3 regions of the Bacillus sp. ISL-35 genome follow, and region 3 is predicted to be linked to each of the others. Evidence: riboswitches for the same ligand, from Rfam matches in the RefSeq annotation. Region 3 holds a riboswitch; each other region holds the start of a gene.
What was found. A riboswitch is a leader RNA that binds a small molecule or an ion and turns the genes downstream of it on or off. The one in region 3 is predicted to bind S-adenosylmethionine.

Region 1: linked by a shared signal. The riboswitch ahead of J7E38_RS10690 (methionine biosynthesis PLP-dependent protein) and the one ahead of metK (methionine adenosyltransferase) in region 3 are both predicted to bind S-adenosylmethionine.
Region 2: linked by a shared signal. The riboswitch ahead of J7E38_RS08400 (O-acetylhomoserine aminocarboxypropyltransferase/cysteine synthase family protein) and the one ahead of metK (methionine adenosyltransferase) in region 3 are both predicted to bind S-adenosylmethionine.

The regions. Positions count from the first base shown of each region.
Region 1 covers NZ_JAGGQK010000006.1:255,438-261,512, reverse strand. Annotated here, with positions in the region: gene J7E38_RS10695 (M4 family metallopeptidase) at 1-1,274, shown strand, start outside; SAM riboswitch class I at 1,682-1,792, shown strand; gene J7E38_RS10690 (methionine biosynthesis PLP-dependent protein) at 1,945-3,060, shown strand; gene metC (cystathionine beta-lyase) at 3,057-4,238, shown strand; gene J7E38_RS10680 (bifunctional homocysteine S-methyltransferase/methylenetetrahydrofolate reductase) at 4,238-6,075, shown strand, end outside.
Region 2 covers NZ_JAGGQK010000004.1:491,713-497,787, reverse strand. Annotated here, with positions in the region: gene J7E38_RS08400 (O-acetylhomoserine aminocarboxypropyltransferase/cysteine synthase family protein) at 78-1,394, opposite strand; SAM riboswitch class I at 1,476-1,578, opposite strand; gene J7E38_RS08395 (hypothetical protein) at 1,662-2,003, opposite strand; gene J7E38_RS08390 (MFS transporter) at 2,187-3,452, opposite strand; gene J7E38_RS08385 (thioredoxin family protein) at 3,627-3,938, opposite strand; gene J7E38_RS08380 (toprim domain-containing protein) at 3,944-4,300, opposite strand; gene J7E38_RS08375 (YusG family protein) at 4,540-4,779, opposite strand; gene gcvH (glycine cleavage system protein GcvH) at 4,914-5,294, opposite strand; gene J7E38_RS08365 (arsenate reductase family protein) at 5,348-5,704, opposite strand; gene J7E38_RS08360 (acyl-CoA dehydrogenase family protein) at 5,924-6,075, opposite strand, start outside.
Region 3 covers NZ_JAGGQK010000013.1:63,631-69,705, forward strand. Annotated here, with positions in the region: gene asnB (asparagine synthase (glutamine-hydrolyzing)) at 1-284, opposite strand, end outside; gene metK (methionine adenosyltransferase) at 541-1,743, opposite strand; SAM riboswitch class I at 2,028-2,168, opposite strand; gene pckA (phosphoenolpyruvate carboxykinase (ATP)) at 2,449-4,038, shown strand; gene J7E38_RS17400 (DUF2584 domain-containing protein) at 4,259-4,501, opposite strand; gene J7E38_RS17405 (prolyl oligopeptidase family serine peptidase) at 4,543-5,262, opposite strand; gene J7E38_RS17410 (ABC transporter substrate-binding protein) at 5,451-6,075, shown strand, end outside.

The DNA of each region.
Region 1 (6,075 bases), on a different contig from region 3:
CAGGAGTGCTTCAAGTCTTCAGCGGTACTGTCAGCAAAGGCTTGGGCGAAAAGCTAGTAAAGGCCTCAAATAAGAAGTCACAGAGAGATGCAATTGCAGCAGCTGAAAAAGATCTTGGCTTCAAACCAGATTACGAAGCAGCTCCATCTGCTGAATTGGTTGTTTTTCCTGCTGAGGACCAGGCAGTATATGCCTACCATGTGACATTGAACTTCCTCAGTCCGGAACCTGGCAATTACCAGTACTTTATCAATGCGGTAACAGGTGAAATCATTAATAAGTACAATGCCATTCATACTGCCGGCAAAGTCAATCCTTCTTTAACCGGTACTAATACTGTTGGTTCTGGTGTCGGGGTGCTGGGCGACCAGAAATCATTGAATACTCTACTTTCGAATGGTTCTTATTACCTACAGGACAATACTCGTGGAAATGGTATATTCACTTACGATGCACAAAACCGTCAAAGGACTCCAGGTACCCTTTGGGCTGATGCCGATAATAATTTGAATGCATCCTATGATGGTGCGGCAGTGGATGCTCATTACTATGCAGGTCTGACTTATGATTACTATAAAAACAAGTTTGGCCGGAATTCGTATGACAACAAAGGAGCAGCACTGAAATCCACTGTTCACTATAGCAGAAGTTACAACAATGCTTTCTGGAACGGGCAGCAAATGGTTTATGGTGACGGCGATGGAACTACCTTCATCCCGCTTTCCGGAGGCCTTGATGTTGTCGCGCATGAATTGACTCACGCTGTGACAGATTTTAGTTCGGATCTGGTTTACCAGTATGAATCGGGCGCACTGAACGAAGCGATTTCGGATATCTTCGGTACACTCGCTGAATTCCATGACAACAATAATCCTGATTTCGAAATCGGCGAAGACATCTATACACCAAACAAGACTGGTGACGCACTCCGCTCCATGAGCGACCCGACCAAATACGGCGATCCAGATCACTACTCCAAGCGTTATACTGGAACGTCCGATAATGGCGGAGTCCACACAAACAGCGGAATCATCAACAAAGCGGCCTACCTTCTTAGCCAGGGCGGCACACATTACGGTGTGACGGTTTCTGGAGTCGGTACTGAAAAATTGGGTGCAATCTTCTATCGTGCAAACACGGTCTATTACACATCTTCAACGAACTTCAGCCAGGCGCGTGCTGGAGCTGTACAAGCTGCTAAAGACCTGTACGGATCAACTTCTCCAGAAGTCGATGCAGTCAATAAAGCTTTTGATGCAGTGGGAATAAACTAATAGCTTCATATTCATTCAGACTGGCTCTTGTTCGAGGAGAGCCAGTCTTTTTATGTGGTCCCTTTTGAAAAACCGTTGTTTTCCGATTAAGGTCAAATGCTGCATTGGTGACCTTTTTTATAATATCCCTAGATTTTTGGTCCCCAATCTCCTTTATTGGTGCCCTCTTTTATGGATTCCTAAATTTTTGGTCTGCAATCCCTCCTTTTGAGGCCTGTTGTCCCTCATGATTCTCGTACAAAATCAAAATCCTATTTTGTGACACACGCCATTATCGATAAACGCCTTTGTCCGGCTATCTTCTGCAGTAAGTTCAATCACCAATACTTCACCGCTTTAATTAAATGATTGACAATCTTCTATAACAGCGTTAATATTTAGAGAAATTTAATAATTCAATTTATGTAATCTTATCGAGAGAAGCTGAGGGTCCTGGCCCAATGAAGCTTCAGCAACCATCAACTTTGTTGAAAAGGTGCTAATTCCAGCAAGTTTTTTAAAAACTTGGCAGATAAGAAGTTGGCTGATATTTTAAAAGTCTTCTTCTTGAGAAGGCTTTTTTGTTTTTAGTTTTCATTTTTCGCAATTATTCTGTGAGTTACTAGTTTAAAAGCGATCATTTTTAAAACAAACATTGCCTCCTGCCAATCAATCATTAGGAGTGAGTATATTGGTGAAAATTGATACCAAGTTAGCACAGCTAGGCAATAGGAGTGAATCTGCAACTGGTGCGGTGAATCCTCCCATTTATTTAACGACAGCGTATCGTCATGAAGGGATTGGACAGTCCAGCGGTTACGATTATGTCCGTACCGGCAACCCAACTCGCGAAATTTTGGAAAAGGCGATTGCCGATCTTGAAGAAGGCACACGGGGATATGCATGCAGTTCCGGAATGGCGGCAATTTGGACCGTTCTCTCGTTATTCCAGTCTGGCGATGAATGGATTGTCTCAAAAGATTTATACGGAGGTACTTACAGGCTTCTTGAGCAAGGTTTCAAAAAATGGGGATTACTTAGTACATACGCAGACATGTCTAATTTAAATGAAATCAAAGCAGCCATCAATCCTAATACGAAGGCGCTGTTTGTGGAAACACCGACAAATCCTTTGATGGAACAGGCTGATATCCAGGCGATCGCGCAAATAGCGAAAGAGAACGAGATATTGCTGATCGTGGATAATACCTTCTACACTCCCCTTCTGCAAAAACCATTGACTCTAGGTGCGGATATTGTGATCCACAGTGCGACGAAATACCTTGGCGGCCATAATGATGTGCTGGCAGGATTGATCGTTGCCAGGGGCGAAAAAATCTGTGATTCCCTTTTCCTCCATCATAATGGGGGCGGAGCGGTGTTAAGCCCGTTCGATTCTTGGCTTCTCCTTCGCGGCATGAAGACATTGTCATTAAGGATGGAGCGGCATGAGCGGAATGCCACGGCACTGGTTGAATTCTTGGAGAATCATGAAGCCGTAAAGGATGTCCTTTATCCCGGCAGAGGCGGAATGATTTCGTTCCGCGTCCAGTCTCCTGCCATGGTCAATCCGTTTTTAAAAAGTCTTTCCACGATCACTTTTGCAGAAAGTCTTGGAGGCGTTGAAAGTTTCATTACCTACCCAGCTACACAGACACATGCTGATATTCCGGCTGAAGTCCGTGAACAAACCGGCGTTTGTGACCGGCTGTTGCGATTCTCTGTCGGAATTGAGGACTGTGATGATTTGATTGATGATTTGCAAGCGGCACTTAAGAAAGCGATTGAGGAGGCTGGAGTTAAATGAGCCATCCATATACCTTCGAAACCCAGCTGCTCCATAATAAATATAAGGTGGATCCTGCAACTGGCGGAGTAAGTGTTCCAATCCAGCACGCTTCTACCTTCCATCAGTCTTCTATCGATCACTTTGGAAAATATGATTACAGCCGCAGCCTCAACCCTACCAGAGAAGCTCTAGAGGATATAATCGCAGAATTGGAGGGCGGTGTCAGGGGATTTGCTTTTTCATCGGGTATGGCTGCGATTTCTACTGCCTTTATGCTGCTTTCGCAGGGAGACCATGTAGTGATTACCGAGGATGTTTACGGTGGTACATACAGGATGGTAACTCAGGTTCTGAACCGTTTTGGAATTGAACACACATTTGTGGACATGACAGACCTAAATGCCGTGGAACAGGCGATCCGCCCTCACACCGCATTGCTCTATGCAGAAACACCTTCGAACCCTTTATTAAAAATAACGGATATCCGTGCACTTAGCTCAATTGCCAAAAAGCATGGAGCCTATACTTTTGTGGACAATACCTTCATGACCCCCTACCTCCAGCGGCCACTGGATCTGGGAGCTGATATCGTGCTTCATAGCGCCACAAAGTTTCTGTCCGGCCACAGTGACACAGTTGCTGGCCTGGCGGTTGTAAAGGATGAAAAATTGGCAAACAAGCTATATTCCCTTCAGAACTCCTTCGGCGCAGTCCTCGGTGTCCAGGATGCCTGGCTGGTGATGAGAGGAATGAAGACATTATCTGTAAGGATGGACCAATCCCAGGAAAGTGCAAGGAAGATTGCACAATTTCTAAAAGGCCAGCCTTTAATCAAGAATGTATTTTACCCAGGCCTGGCAAGTCATGCTCAGTCGGACCTTCAAGCTCAGCAGGCGGGTGGTCCTGGGGCTGTCCTTTCTTTTGAGTTTGCAAACGAAGGCCTCCTTCCTGGATTTATTAATTCTGTTAAGTTACCGGTTTTTGCAGTCAGCCTCGGGGCGGTAGAGTCCATCCTCTCCTATCCCGCAAAGATGTCACATGCAGCAATGCCTCTTGAAGAACGCAAGCTAAGAGGAATCAGTGATGGTCTCCTCCGGCTTTCAGTGGGACTTGAAAACGCCGAAGACTTGATTTCGGACTTTCAGCAGGCCTTATATGCGATTGAAGCGGTACCTGCTAACAGGGAGGGATTATAATGAATTTCCTGAAACGTATGGAAAATGAAATTTTAATAGCTGATGGTGCGATTGGTACCCTCCTCCATTCCTATGGAGCTGGTACCTGTTTCGAAGAGTTGAATCTCTCTCAGCCAGAAGCGATTGTAAAAATCCATAAGGCCTATATGAACGCCGGAGCCGACCTGATCCAGACGAATACATATGCTGCCAATTATATAAAACTTGAAAGATATGGACTTGAAGACCAGGTGAAGGAAATAAACAGTGCAGCAGTCCGGCTTGCCCGTCGAGCTGCAGGCAGCGAAGCTTATGTGCTCGGCACTATGGGCGGCAATCGCGGAATCAGGCCGTCAGCCATTCCCATCGAAGAGATCAGGAGGAGCTTCCGGGAACAGCTCTATTGCCTGCTTCTTGAAGGCGTGGACGGACTGTTGCTTGAAACCTTTTACGATATGGAAGAAATAGAGACAGTACTTGAAATTGCCAGAAAGGAAACAGATTTGCCGATTATTGCCCAGGTATCGCTTCAGGAAATAGGCATCATGCAGGACCAGACCCCTCTCCAGGAAGTTTTCAATAGACTGGAGGAGCTTGGTGCTGATATTGTCGGGCTTAATTGCAGATTAGGTCCCCACCATATGATTTCAAGCCTTGAACAAATTGAGCTTCCGACAAAAGCGTTCCTATCAGCGTATCCCAATGCTGGTTTGCCATCCTACACGGATGGAAAGTTCCACTATGAGGGAGACCCGGAATATTTCAGGAAAGCCGCCCGCAGCTTCCGTGACCAGGGCGTCAGGCTAATCGGCGGCTGTTGCGGAACCACCCCTGAACATATTGAAGCATTAGCTGATGAGCTAAAGGGTTTGCAGCCAGTCATTGATAAGAAAATTTCGGCAAAAAAAGCCAGGGTTGTGGTCGCTCCAGTAGATGTTAAACGGCCAGAAGCTCCCCTGCATGAATTAGTAAAAGAACGCCCTTCGGTGATCGTCGAGCTGGACTCTCCGCGGAAACTTGATACTACCCGCTTTTTTGAAGGAGCGAAGGCTTTAAAAGAAACTGGAATCGATGCCCTGACACTGGCGGATAATTCTCTTGCGTCACCAAGAATTTCAAATTCCGCCATCGGCCATTTGGTAAAAGAAAAGATCGGAATGCGGCCGCTTGTCCACCTGACTTGCAGGGACCGGAACATTATAGGGCTGCAGTCACATTTAATGGGGCTGCACACACTTGGCCTTCATGATGTCTTGGCAGTTACCGGAGACCCCGCCCGTGTGGGTGATTTTCCAGGAGCCTCTTCTGTTTTTGATGTTTCTTCCTTTGAATTGATCGAGATGATCAAACAGTTCAATTCAGGACTCTCCTACTCTGGCAAAGATTTAGGCCAAAAAGGCGCCTTTTCCATCGGAGCGGCCTTCAATCCAAATGTGCGCTCCATTGATAAAGCTGTCATGAGGATGGAAAAGAAAATCAAGGCTGGTGCAGATTATTTCATTACCCAGCCGGTCTACTCAGAAAAAATGCTTCTGGCAGTCCATGAAGCCACAAAGCATCTGGATACACCAGTCTATATTGGACTGATGCCGCTTACGAGCAGCAGGAATGCAGAATTTCTCCATAATGAAGTTCCTGGCATCAAGATTTCACAGGAAATACTCGAAACGATGGCGAAATTCAATAATGAACCCCTTCAATCCAAGAAAGAAGGCATTGCCATCACGAAGGGTTTGATCGAGGCTGCCGCAGAACTATTTAACGGGATCTATTTAATCACCCCTTTCATGAACTATGAAATGAGTGTCGAATTATCTGGATATGCCAATGAATACAGCAGCCTTCTAAAGAGGAGGAA
Region 2 (6,075 bases), on a different contig from region 3:
ACGAAAGTGATTGTAGCATGTAATAAAAAAGGGTGTCAATAAAATTATTTTCAAATACTTTTGGCAGGTCCTGGATTTTACGCTCTTGCCGTGACTCCTGGTACTCCAGTTGCTTTTTCGATCGCCTGCTCGAGGTCTTCAATGATGTCCTCAACATTTTCAATCCCGACAGAAAGACGGATCAGATCCTCCGGTACTCCTGCTGCTTTAAGTCCATCTGAATCAAGTTGCTGATGTGTTGTGCTTGCAGGGTGGATAACCAGGCTCTTCGCATCGCCGACATTGGCAACATGGGACCATAGTGTCAATGAGTTGATCAGTTTTGCTCCAGCTTCCCTGCCGCCCTCGATGCCAAATACCACAACTGATCCTGCACCTTTTGGAAGGTAGCGGTCTGCCAAATGCTTATCAGGGTGAGAGTCATGTCCAGGGTAGGTGACCCAGGTAACAGCTGGGTGTGACTCAAGATAGTCTACTATTTTACGCGTATTGGCGACATGCTCTTTCATGCGGACATGCAATGTTTCGATTCCAAGATTGAATTGGAAGGCACTCTGCGGGCTGATGGCCGGGCCAAGGTCGCGCAGCAGCTGGACCCTCGCCTTAACAATATATGCGGCTGCCCCAATCGCTTCACTATAAACGATATCATGGTAGCTGGAGTCCGGTTCATTGAAACCAGGGTACTTAGGGGATCTCCAGTCGAATTTTCCTCCATCGACGATGATTCCACCCATGACTGTACCGTTTCCTAAAAGCCACTTGGTAGCTGAGTGAATGACGACGTCTGCGCCATGTTCAATCGGGCGGCATAGATATGGAGTCGCAAATGTATTATCGATGATCAACGGAACACCAGCATCATGGGCAATATCCGCAACCGCTTCAATATCCAATACCCTGAGACTTGGATTTCCGATTGTTTCCGCGTAGACCGCCTTGGTTTTAGGAGTAATTGCCTTCCTGAAATTTTCAGGGTCATCAGGGTCCACCAGGTGAACGTTGATTCCGTATTTCGGCAAGGTTACGGCAAATAGATTGTAAGTCCCTCCGTACAGGTTAGAGGCTGCAACGATTTCATCCCCTGCATGGGCAATATTCAAAATAGCCATCGTAATCGCAGACATCCCGCTGGATAGGGCGAGCGCACCCACGCCTCCCTCAAGCAAGGCTACTTTTTCCTCCAGTGCCGTGACGGTAGGATTATGGATTCGCGAGTAAATATAGCCAGGCTCCTTGAGTGCGAATAAATCGGCTGCATGATCCGTGTTCTCAAATTGAAAAGCATTGCTTGAGTAGATTGGCACTGCCCTCGCTCCAGTTACCGGGTCTGGTGATTGTCCTCCGTGGACACCAATTGTTTCGATTCTGTAGTTTTTTTGCTCACTTGCCATCTCCATCTCTCCTATCTTGAAAATTAATGGAAAGGTGATACAAAAAACCCTCTTCTTAAGAAGAGGGTCATTTATCAACTCTCCTTATCTTTTCAGAGTCTACACTCTGCAGGAATTAGCACCGTGTTTAACAACCGGTTGCCGGGCTTCATCGGGCCAGTCCCTCCGCCTCTCTGGATAAGAATATTCAGTTCGTTTTATTGCGTTAAAGTGATAATATCATTTCCATGCATTTAAAGTCAATATATTAAGATTTTTCAGAATAAATTAAGCGGAGATTGGTCTGGCAAGATAGAAAATCGACTCCAGGACCAATAGATCTCTGAACGGACCGTCTTCTACGGAATAATATCCCCATCTGATTCCTTGCCTCAGTTTGAACTCCCCTTTCAAGAGTCCAGAAAGGCTGGTCTCACTTCCTATGATTGTGATCTGGAATTGAGAACCGAGATTGCTTGTTAGGAGTTCCGCTCGTCCCCCCTTGAATGCCAGGTATACTTCTTCCTTTTCTGACTGTAATTTTAAGCAAAGATCGAGTTTTTTGATCAATTGCAGTATATGAGCCTTACCGCCAACTTCATTCGCAAAAAGTTCAATAGATTCCCGCATGCCGCTCAACTCCCTTACCTAACTATTTCTTTTTTGCAAGGGGAAAAACCTGTTGGAATCCTTCGACAAATACTTCGCTAATAAGCGGTTAACAACATAACAAACATAAAAAAAGACAATAACGAATGATATTTCGCCATTGTCTTTCATTTCCCGAGAAATATATCCAAAGAAATACAGTAATTAAGCTGGCTTAGTGGCTGAGATGACGGATTTTGTTTTGTCCATTGTCTTGAATACAAAGAAGAAGTAAGATGACCCGACTAAATAAAGACCTGCAGTGATGGTGAAAACCGTCGCATATCCCCAGTAGGAACCGTATTTCAAAACGATTCCGGTCGAAACCGGTCCCATAATCGCCCATCCAAGATTAAATACCATTTGATTCACAGAGTTGGCCAATCCTTTCATTGAATCATCAACCTTCGACATCATTAACGACATTTGAATGGGATTCCCTGCGTTCATAAGGGCCTGTCGAAATAAAAAGCCAAGGGCAGCAAGCCAGAAATGCTGTGTGTAAGCAGTAAGCAGCAAAAACGGGAGGGAGAGCATTTGCAGGACAACGACTGCTTTCACTTCCCCAAGCTTGCGCACCACCATCGGACCAATGATCATGGCTACTGCAGTTGCTCCCTGTCCAAGTGAAATGACCAGACCAATTAGTGAATTGGATGCCATGAACCGGTCAGCGAAGTAAAGATTCAAGTATGGGATGACCAAGCCAGCACCGAAACCGATCATCAGCTGTGCGACAGCAAATAGAATGATGATTTTAAGGCTCGCTTTATATGGGATTCCTCTTTTTAAATCCATGAACTTTCTGTCGGTCCGTTTTTCTGTCCGTACTTCCCTAAGCCGGGCAATGGGAAGAAGTGCGGCCAGAAACAGTGCGGAACCAGCGACCAGCGTGAAACGGATACTCTCCAATTCAGGGAGGAACAAAGAAAACACATCTGTAAGGATCCCTCCCAAAAGGCTTCCGACAACATTGGCCGCTGTCATTGCCGCAAAGTGAATGCTGAAGAGATGCACACGCTGTTCAGGTTGGGAGTTTTCTGCCAGCCACGGAATGATGGAAACCTGGATAAAAGCGGACGCAAGACCAGTACCAAATGCAAACAGGATCAACAGTGCCTGGGTCTCAACCATGCTCCGTGTAAATAAAATCATCCCTGTCGAGATTGCTCCAAACAGCATCAGCTTTTTCCGGCCAGCCCTGTCACTCATAACCCCTGCCGGAATGAGTACCAGTGCCGTTGCAAGAGAGGTCATCGAAATCACTTTCCCGTTAACCAGTTCATTGAATCCCAGCTCTCGTATGTAGAAATTATAAATCACCATAAAAATCCCCAGCCCAATTTGAGTGAGTATGTTTGCCAGGAAGGTCAACTTTATGTTGCGATTATAGCTTTTGATTTGGTCTGCCCATTCTTGATAAAGAGCCATTTTTATTTCGCTCCTCGGTTATTTCGATACTCTAAATATAAACCGTTTGGTATGAAATGTAAATGTTTTTCAAGGTTGTCTCTTTTCGTTATGATCCATAAGATTTGAACGGGGAATTAGAATTTTTTCACTAGCCAAAGCCCAAAAAAAAAAAAACGGCCAAGCCGTTTCTAATTACCCTTTCAACTCTTTCAATTTTTCAAAAAGATACGGAACAGAATGAAAAGCATAGATTTTCTCCTGTACCACACCATTTCTCAAGACAAAAAGACATGGTACACTTTCTATTTCAAAACGTTCTGCCATTTCAGGCAGGAAGTTCAAATCGGCTTTCCCTGATGGGAGATCAGGCAGGAGCTGTTCAATCACTGTCAGCATCTTGCTTGCTACCTGACAGGTTCCGCACATTGGTGTGTAAAAGTATAGGTACCCTGTTTGTTTTTCGGCAAGGAATGTTTCGATATCAGTCCTGGTCCAGTCTTCCATTTAAGTCATCCTTTTTCTAAGTACTCTGCATGAACATCAATATTTGCTCCGATTAAAACAGTAGCCAGGTGGTTTTCCGGTGCGGTTGCCACTTCCCGGTACATCCTGTCAATGTAAAGATGGTTCGCCTCAGGAAATTCCCTTTTAAATTGCTTTCTCAGCTTTTCGCCTGATGCATCTGCATCTACGAGGATATAGACATCTCTATCAAAAAGCGAATCAATCAGCTCATCAAGCTTTGAAACGCCGATCGTCCCATTCGTGCAGATTATTTCCACTGGCTCCTTCAGCACGGTCTGTACTTTCTTTTTGTCTGACGAACCTTCTACTATGATCACCTTGTGATTTTCGTCCATCGCCATAACCACCTATGCACCAGAAAATAATTACTTTACAACATTATAAACATTATTAAATAAATTGTGCTGTTTACTTGTATTAATTCTATTGTTACTGTTTCTTTCGGAGATTGCAAAGATTTAGTCCACTATGAACTTCAACAGGTAGTAAAAGGAATTCTATGTGCCGTACCTTGATTTTATTCCTGACTTTACCAGATAACAGCTAAAAAAACAGCGGCCAGGCTGGCCGCTGTTCCTTTTTAGCACCAGCCGCCTTCGTCACAATCAGTGTACCGTGGCTCTGATTGGTCCGGTACTGATACATGCTGGTAAATCTTATTCTGTTCCGCTTCATAATGATGATCCAGTTTCATCTGGATACCTTCTGGAAGCTGGATGTTTCCAATAGGCTCATTTTCAAGGTAAAGTCGAATCTGGCCATTTTCCAGTTTTCCTGTTACCCTGTCTGTGATTTCAACTTTTTGCTGGTTCAACGCCATGATTTTTCACCCTTTTTAAATAGTCATTAACATTAGTTTGTCCGAACTGCTGGAATGAAGTGATGGAAAAATGAAGGAGTTTTTCAAGAGTGGGAAATGAAAAACGCCTTGAAAGCTCAAGGCGTCGGCGAATCTTATTCTTTGATCATTTCTTCGTATTGTTCTGGTGTCATCAGCTTTTCTACTTCACTGCTGTCTGTCAGTTCAACTGTAATCATCCATGCTTTTTCATATGGAGATTCGTTAACGAATTCAGGGCTGTCGTTCAGTTCTTCGTTGATTTCAACAACCTTGCCGCTCACTGGTGCATATAGCTCAGATACGGTCTTTACTGATTCAACGCTTCCAAAAGGCTGGTCCAGAGTGATCTCGTCTCCGACTTCTGGAAGTTCGACGAATACGATGTCACCTAGCTCGGATTGCGCGAAATCAGTAATGCCCACGCGAACCTTTTCTCCTTCAACTTTTACCCATTCGTGTTCTGCTGAATAACGTAAATCTTTTGGTGTATTCATTGACTATCCCTCCAATTGTATATCTCTATCGATTAATATCGATGGGACCAAAATTACAGCCATGCTTTTTCATACTCATCTTCTTTGAAACCAACGGTCACTTTTTCGCCATCTGTCATCAGCGGGCGTTTGATGAGCATACCGTCAGATGCCAGCAGTTCCAGCAATTCACTACTGGAAGCCGTCTTGACCTTGTCTTTCAACCCAAGCTCACGATATTTTTGGCCGCTTGTGTTAAAAAACTTCTTGATTTCGAGGCCGCTTTTCTCCAACATTTCTTCCAGCTGTGACTGGGATGGCGGATTTTCTACAATATGTACTTCGTTATAGGCAACTTCATGCTGGTCCAGCCATTTCTTCGCATTCCTGCATGTACCACATTTAGGGTACCAATAAAACGTTTTTTCCATGATTTCACCACCCTTTGCTAGTATCCCATAGATTAAACCCTCTAAACGGATAGTAACATATTATCAAGGTGAAATACTATCATTCAGTGCCTGATCAACCCTTTAATTTTAACATCCTTTTATTAAATTCAACAATGTTTGCAAAAATCCTGCCTTTTTAAAAAGATTAGCAAAAACACTCCTCCCGGAATGGAAAGGAGTGTTCGGTTAAATCAGTTTTTAAACGATAAAGCGTTCTGCATCGATCAGCTTTTCAGCTGCTTCACGCTTCTTCGCGATGACGTTGATTGGAGTGTGTCTTGTGAACTTGCGCAATGCGGAAGTCAGCATGCGAAGTGCGTCGCCTTCTTCTGTAGCCACAAGTGTTTCCT
Region 3 (6,075 bases):
AGTCCTTCTTCAATCAACTCTTCACGAAGTTCAAGATAGTTGTAGATTTCCCCGTTGAAAATGATCCAATAGCGTTCATTTTCATACGTCAATGGCTGATGGCCAGCCTCAAGGTCGATGATGCTCAGACGGCGGAAGCCGAACTGGATATGCTCATCATAGAAATACCCATCATCATCAGGCCCGCGGTGGGTGATGATATCATTCATATTTTTAAACAGCTGCTTGTCATCGCTGCTGAATTCTTGTGCATTTTCATGTACACAACCGATAAAGCCACACATTATGTACTTCACCTTCTCCATTTCAGAAAAAATTTATTGTGATTTTCCAGTGATTTTACTAGCTAAAAACATACCATCTAATACTACCATTAAACGCAAAATTTTTGCAGTAAAATCTGAGGGAAATTTAAGGTAATACTCTATTTTACACCTTTTGGACCAGGTGCAAACCTTTGAACCTATCTTGGAGCTCCCCTAATTAGACGGCAAATAATAAAGGGAGTTACATATTTCTATGCAACTCCCTTTGTACTTTTTATTTTCCTTGAGCCTGAGTGCGAAGTGCCTCTGCCTTGTCTGTACGCTCCCATGGAAGGTCAACGTCAGAACGGCCGAAGTGTCCGTAAGCAGCTGTCTGCTTGTAGATTGGCTTGCGCAGGTCAAGCATGTTGATGATTCCAGCAGGACGAAGGTCGAAGTTGTTTTCAACAACATCGATCAATACATCTTCGCTTACCTTGCCTGTTCCGAACGTATCGATTGAGATGGATACCGGACGGGCAACGCCGATTGCGTATGCAAGCTGTACTTCAACTTTTTCTGCAAGGCCCGCAGCCACGATGTTCTTCGCAACATAACGTGCAGCGTATGCAGCTGAACGGTCAACTTTTGTAGGATCCTTACCAGAGAATGCGCCTCCGCCGTGGCGAGCGTATCCGCCGTAAGTATCAACGATGATTTTACGGCCAGTAAGACCAGCATCCCCCTGTGGTCCGCCGATTACGAAACGGCCAGTTGGGTTGATGAAGTATTTAGTATTTTCGTCAATCAATTCTGCCGGTACGACAGGGTTGATGACATGTTCTTTAAGGTTGCGCTGGATTTGCTCTAGCGAAACTTCTGGGTGGTGCTGAGTGGAGATAACGATTGTATCGATGCGGACTGGCTTGTCGTTCTCATCGTATTCCACCGTTACCTGAGTTTTTCCGTCCGGACGAAGGTATGGAAGGATTTCTTCCTTGCGCACTTCAGTCAGGCGGCGGGAAATTTTATGTGCCAATGAAATCGGAAGAGGCATAAGCTCTTTCGTTTCGTTGCACGCAAAACCGAACATCAAGCCCTGATCACCAGCCCCGATTGCTTCGATTTCAGCATCGGACATTTGGCCTTCACGTGCTTCTAGCGCCTGGTCAACACCCATTGCGATGTCAGCAGACTGCTCGTCGATTGAAGTCAAAACTGCGCAAGTTTCAGCGTCAAAACCGTACTTCGCGCGAGTATAGCCAATTTCCTTGACTGTTTCACGTACGATTTTCGGAATATCTACGTATGTAGATGTTGTGATTTCGCCTGCAACTAGTACAAGGCCTGTCGTAACTGATGTTTCAGCAGCAACACGTGCGTTAGCATCTTTAGCAAGGATCGCATCTAAAATCGCGTCAGAAATCTGGTCGCAAATTTTATCCGGATGGCCTTCTGTTACTGATTCAGAAGTGAACAAACGGCGTTTGTTTGACATCTGAGTTCCTCCCTCATGTATAAAAATTGATCGAGGCTGTCCCAATACAGACCTCGTTTGATACGGTACTCATTCCCTATGTAGTATGAAATAAACGCTGAGTTTTTATTAGAAAAATTTGTTTAAGATTCATGGTGAACTTCTTTTTTCCTAATTTCACCCACGGGAGCAATGACACCAAAGAAGGCAGTCCAGATGCATTTCCATGCAACGGACAGAAAAAAGCAATATAAAAAACCTCTCCATTTGTGAGGAAAGGTTTATGCTTAAATCCGCGCCTTTCGCTCTTATCGTTCAAGGGCAGTTCCCTTGCGTCAGGTTAGCACCTTTGCCCGGAAAAGATCAGCTCATTCATAGACTGTTTTTCTCGTTTGCAGGTTGCTGGGTTTCATTGGGCCTGTCCCTCCACCAGCTCGGGATAAGAGAGTATCCGTTCAAATCAAAATCATAACGAACCTGTCTGGCCATGTCAATCATTTTCTCGACAAAATTGTCGATTGTTGTTGAAACCATTTCTTTAACATAAAAAATTGTCAAACCAACCCCTTTTACTTGACTATATAAAGAAAGAATTATATAACGCAAGTTAGGTACAAGGTAATTTTTTCATCATTAGTATAGATTAATTGAACCAATGTGTTATACTAATAACGAGATGTAAACACTTACAAATTATCAATCTTTTAAAAAGGAAGGTATCCTCCGATGAACGTTGTAGGAATATCAAATGAACTTTCAGCATTATTAAAAGGAAACAATGTACAGGTACAGCTATCTGTTCCCCAGCTTGTCGAAAAGGTCCTGAACCGCAATGAAGGACTTTTAACATCAACTGGTGCAGTTAGAGCGACTACTGGTAAATACACTGGCCGTTCACCTAAGGATAAATTCATTGTCGAAGAAGAATCCGTAAAAGACAAAATTGACTGGGGCTCTGTCAACCAGCCGATTTCCGAGGAATCCTTCACGAAGCTATATAATAAGGTATTGAAGTTCCTTAAAGATAAAGAGGAAGTTTTCGTATTCAAGGGTTTCGCCGGTGCGGATAAGAAATATCGCCTGCCAATCCAGGTTATCAATGAATACGCTTGGCACAATCTGTTTGCCCATCAATTGTTCATCCGTCCGACAGAGGAAGAGCTGCCTGAGCATGAATCCGAGTTTACGGTCATTTCAGCTCCTACCTTCAAAGCAGATCCTGAGGTTGATGGAACAAACTCAGAAACCTTCATCATCGTTTCCTTCGAACAGCGCGTCGTCTTGATCGGCGGAACCGAATATGCTGGCGAAATGAAGAAATCGATTTTCTCTGTGATGAACTATATACTTCCGGAAAATGGGATCCTTTCGATGCACTGCTCCGCAAATGTGGGCCGCGAAGGCGATGTAGCCTTGTTCTTCGGACTATCCGGCACAGGCAAAACAACTTTATCTGCTGATAATAATCGCCGTCTGATAGGTGATGATGAGCATGGCTGGTCAGCTAACGGCGTGTTCAATATCGAGGGAGGCTGCTATGCGAAATGCATCAACTTGTCCAAGGAAAAAGAACCGCAAATCTTTGATGCAATCCGCTTTGGTTCCGTCCTTGAGAACGTCGTAGTCGAAGACGACACACGTGTGGCCGATTATGATGACGGCAGCCTGACCGAAAACACTCGTGCAGCTTATCCGATCCAGGCAATCGAAAACATCGTGGATCCAAGCATCGCCGGACATCCAAACGCAATTGTGTTCCTGACTGCTGATGCATTCGGAGTCCTGCCTCCAATCGCCAGGCTGACAAAGGAACAGGCAATGTATCACTTCCTGAGCGGATACACTTCGAAGCTGGCTGGTACAGAACGCGGCATCACTTCACCGCAGGCAACATTCTCAACCTGCTTCGGTTCTCCATTCCTGCCGCTTGCTGCTACAAGGTACGCGGAAATGCTCGGTGAAAAAATCGACGAGCACAACGCGAAGGTATTCCTTGTGAACACGGGATGGACAGGCGGAGAGTATGGCACCGGCAGCCGCATGAAGCTGGCGTACACTCGCGCCATGGTCCAGGCAGCACTTGAAGGCGAACTGAACAACGTCGAAACTGCTAAAGACGAAATTTTTGGCCTTGATATCCCGCTGCACGTACCAGGTGTACCTGACGATGTCCTCCAGCCAGTAAAAACCTGGAGCGACAAAAAAGCCTACTACGCAAAAGCAAACGAACTCGCAGACCAGTTCCGCGACAACTTCAAAAAGTTCACAAACGTACCGTCTGAAATCGAAGAAAAAGGCGGACCAACCGTTAAATAAGAATTTGAGCGAGGCCATCTCTGGAGAAGAGATGGCCTTTTGTTTTGTTGACTCGTTATGCATATATGGGCTCTTATTGAACAAAGCCAAAAGTCATTGGTGACCTAGGATTGCGTTTCCTCGGAAAACAGGTCACCAATAACGATACACTTCGCTCACTTAATCGTTTTTTCCGCCAGTCCTATTCCAAAATAAAAACAGAGCACAATATGTGCCCTGCTCAGTTCGTAGAATTTAAAGAAACCAATCGATACGTAATCGTTGTTTCATTTTCTGTCCACTCAACTTTCGAGATGACGCCTGTTCCAGTCAGGTCTCCTTCAATCGTCTTTTTGACTTCTACTGGAATGTCAATTGGATAAAGCCTGTAGCCTTCCTTTTTCAAAGAGAAGAAATTGTCTTCGAGCCTTTTTTCGCGGCCCTTTGTCACGATCATTGTATTCAACTCTAATGGCATCCCCATCGTTTTCGCTCCTCTACACAAGTAACTTCAAATTCATTTTATCATTGTTGCGGCTGTGATTTCATCCAATTCGTTAAATCACTGACCACTTTCCGGTTCATCACCGGCGGAAAATAGTGCGTATATTCATCAAAGTACCAGCTTTCCACAGGCTTGTCCAACTCTTTTAACCGTTTCTCGATCCGATAGGAGTGTTCAACTGACACATTGCGGTCATTGCGGCCGTGGATCAGCAGCACGGGGGCTCTAAGGTTTTCGATTTCGTATAGAGGCGTCCTGAATTTATAGCGGTTTGGCACCTTTTTCGGCGATCCGCCAATTACCCTTTTCATCATCCTTCGCAAGTCTTTTCTTTCCACATAGGTTAAGAACATATCGGTCACGCCGCCCCAGGTGACAACTGAGGCTGTCTCGGGAAATTGATTGGCGGTCAGCAGGGCCATCAAACCGCCGCGGGAAAAACCAAAGACATGTACCCTTTCAACACCTGGCAGAGACTGAAGCAGCCTAAAGCCTGCATAAGCATCGTCACGGTCATCTCCGCCAAAATCTTCATCCCCTTCACCACCCTGGTTGCCACGGTAAAAAGGAGCGAAAACCGTAAATCCTTCGGAAGCGAATTGGGCAATCCGTGCAGGTCTCACCTTTCCGACATTTTTGATTCCGCCGCGAAGATACAGGAACCCTTCTGTCCCGCTTCCATCAGTTGGTCTTGCCAGCAGCCCCTTGACTCTCAGTCCGCCTGCAAAATAAGTCACCATTTCGAGTTCGACTGCCGGGTTGGGAGAAGGAAATTTATACGCTGATATAATTTGACCGTCATTTTCCACCGTTATCACTCCTCTTATATGAATTTTTTTCTATTTTGCTACTGGGCATTCACACATTTTTTCCCTCCTCATACATTATCGTAAGCCCAATTTAAGAAAGATTTTTAGGAGGCATCTATATGAAAAAATGGTTCAAAGCTGGTTTTGCATTATTTTTGGTTGCCGTACTTATTATACCTCTTGCAGCCTGCAGTCAAGACAAGGTACAGACTGTAAAAGTGGCAGAGGTAACTCGTTCGATTTTCTATGCTCCTCAATATGTTGCCCTTGCCAAGGGATTTTTTGAGGAAGAAGGGCTGAAAATCGAGCTGACGACAGCCTGGGGCGGTGACAAGACGATGACCGCCGTGCTGTCGGATGCGGCAGACATTGCCCTTGTTGGCTCGGAAACTTCCATTTATGTTTATGCTCAGGATTCAAATGACCCGGTCATCAACTTCGCCCAATTGACCCAGACAGATGGCACCTTCCTTGTTTCCAGAGAGAAGATCGACAATTTTTCATGGGATCAGTTGAAGGGGTCTACCTATCTCGGACAGCGTACAGGCGGAATGCCGCAAATGGTCGGTGAATTCGTGCTCAAGAAACACGATATTGATCCGAAACAAGATTTAAAAATGATCCAGAATATTGATTACGCCAATATTCCAAATGCCTTTGCTTCCGGTACCGGCGACTTCGTTCAGCTTTTCGAGCCGCAGGCAAGCATGTTTGAAAAAGAAGGCAAAGGTCATATCGTCGCTT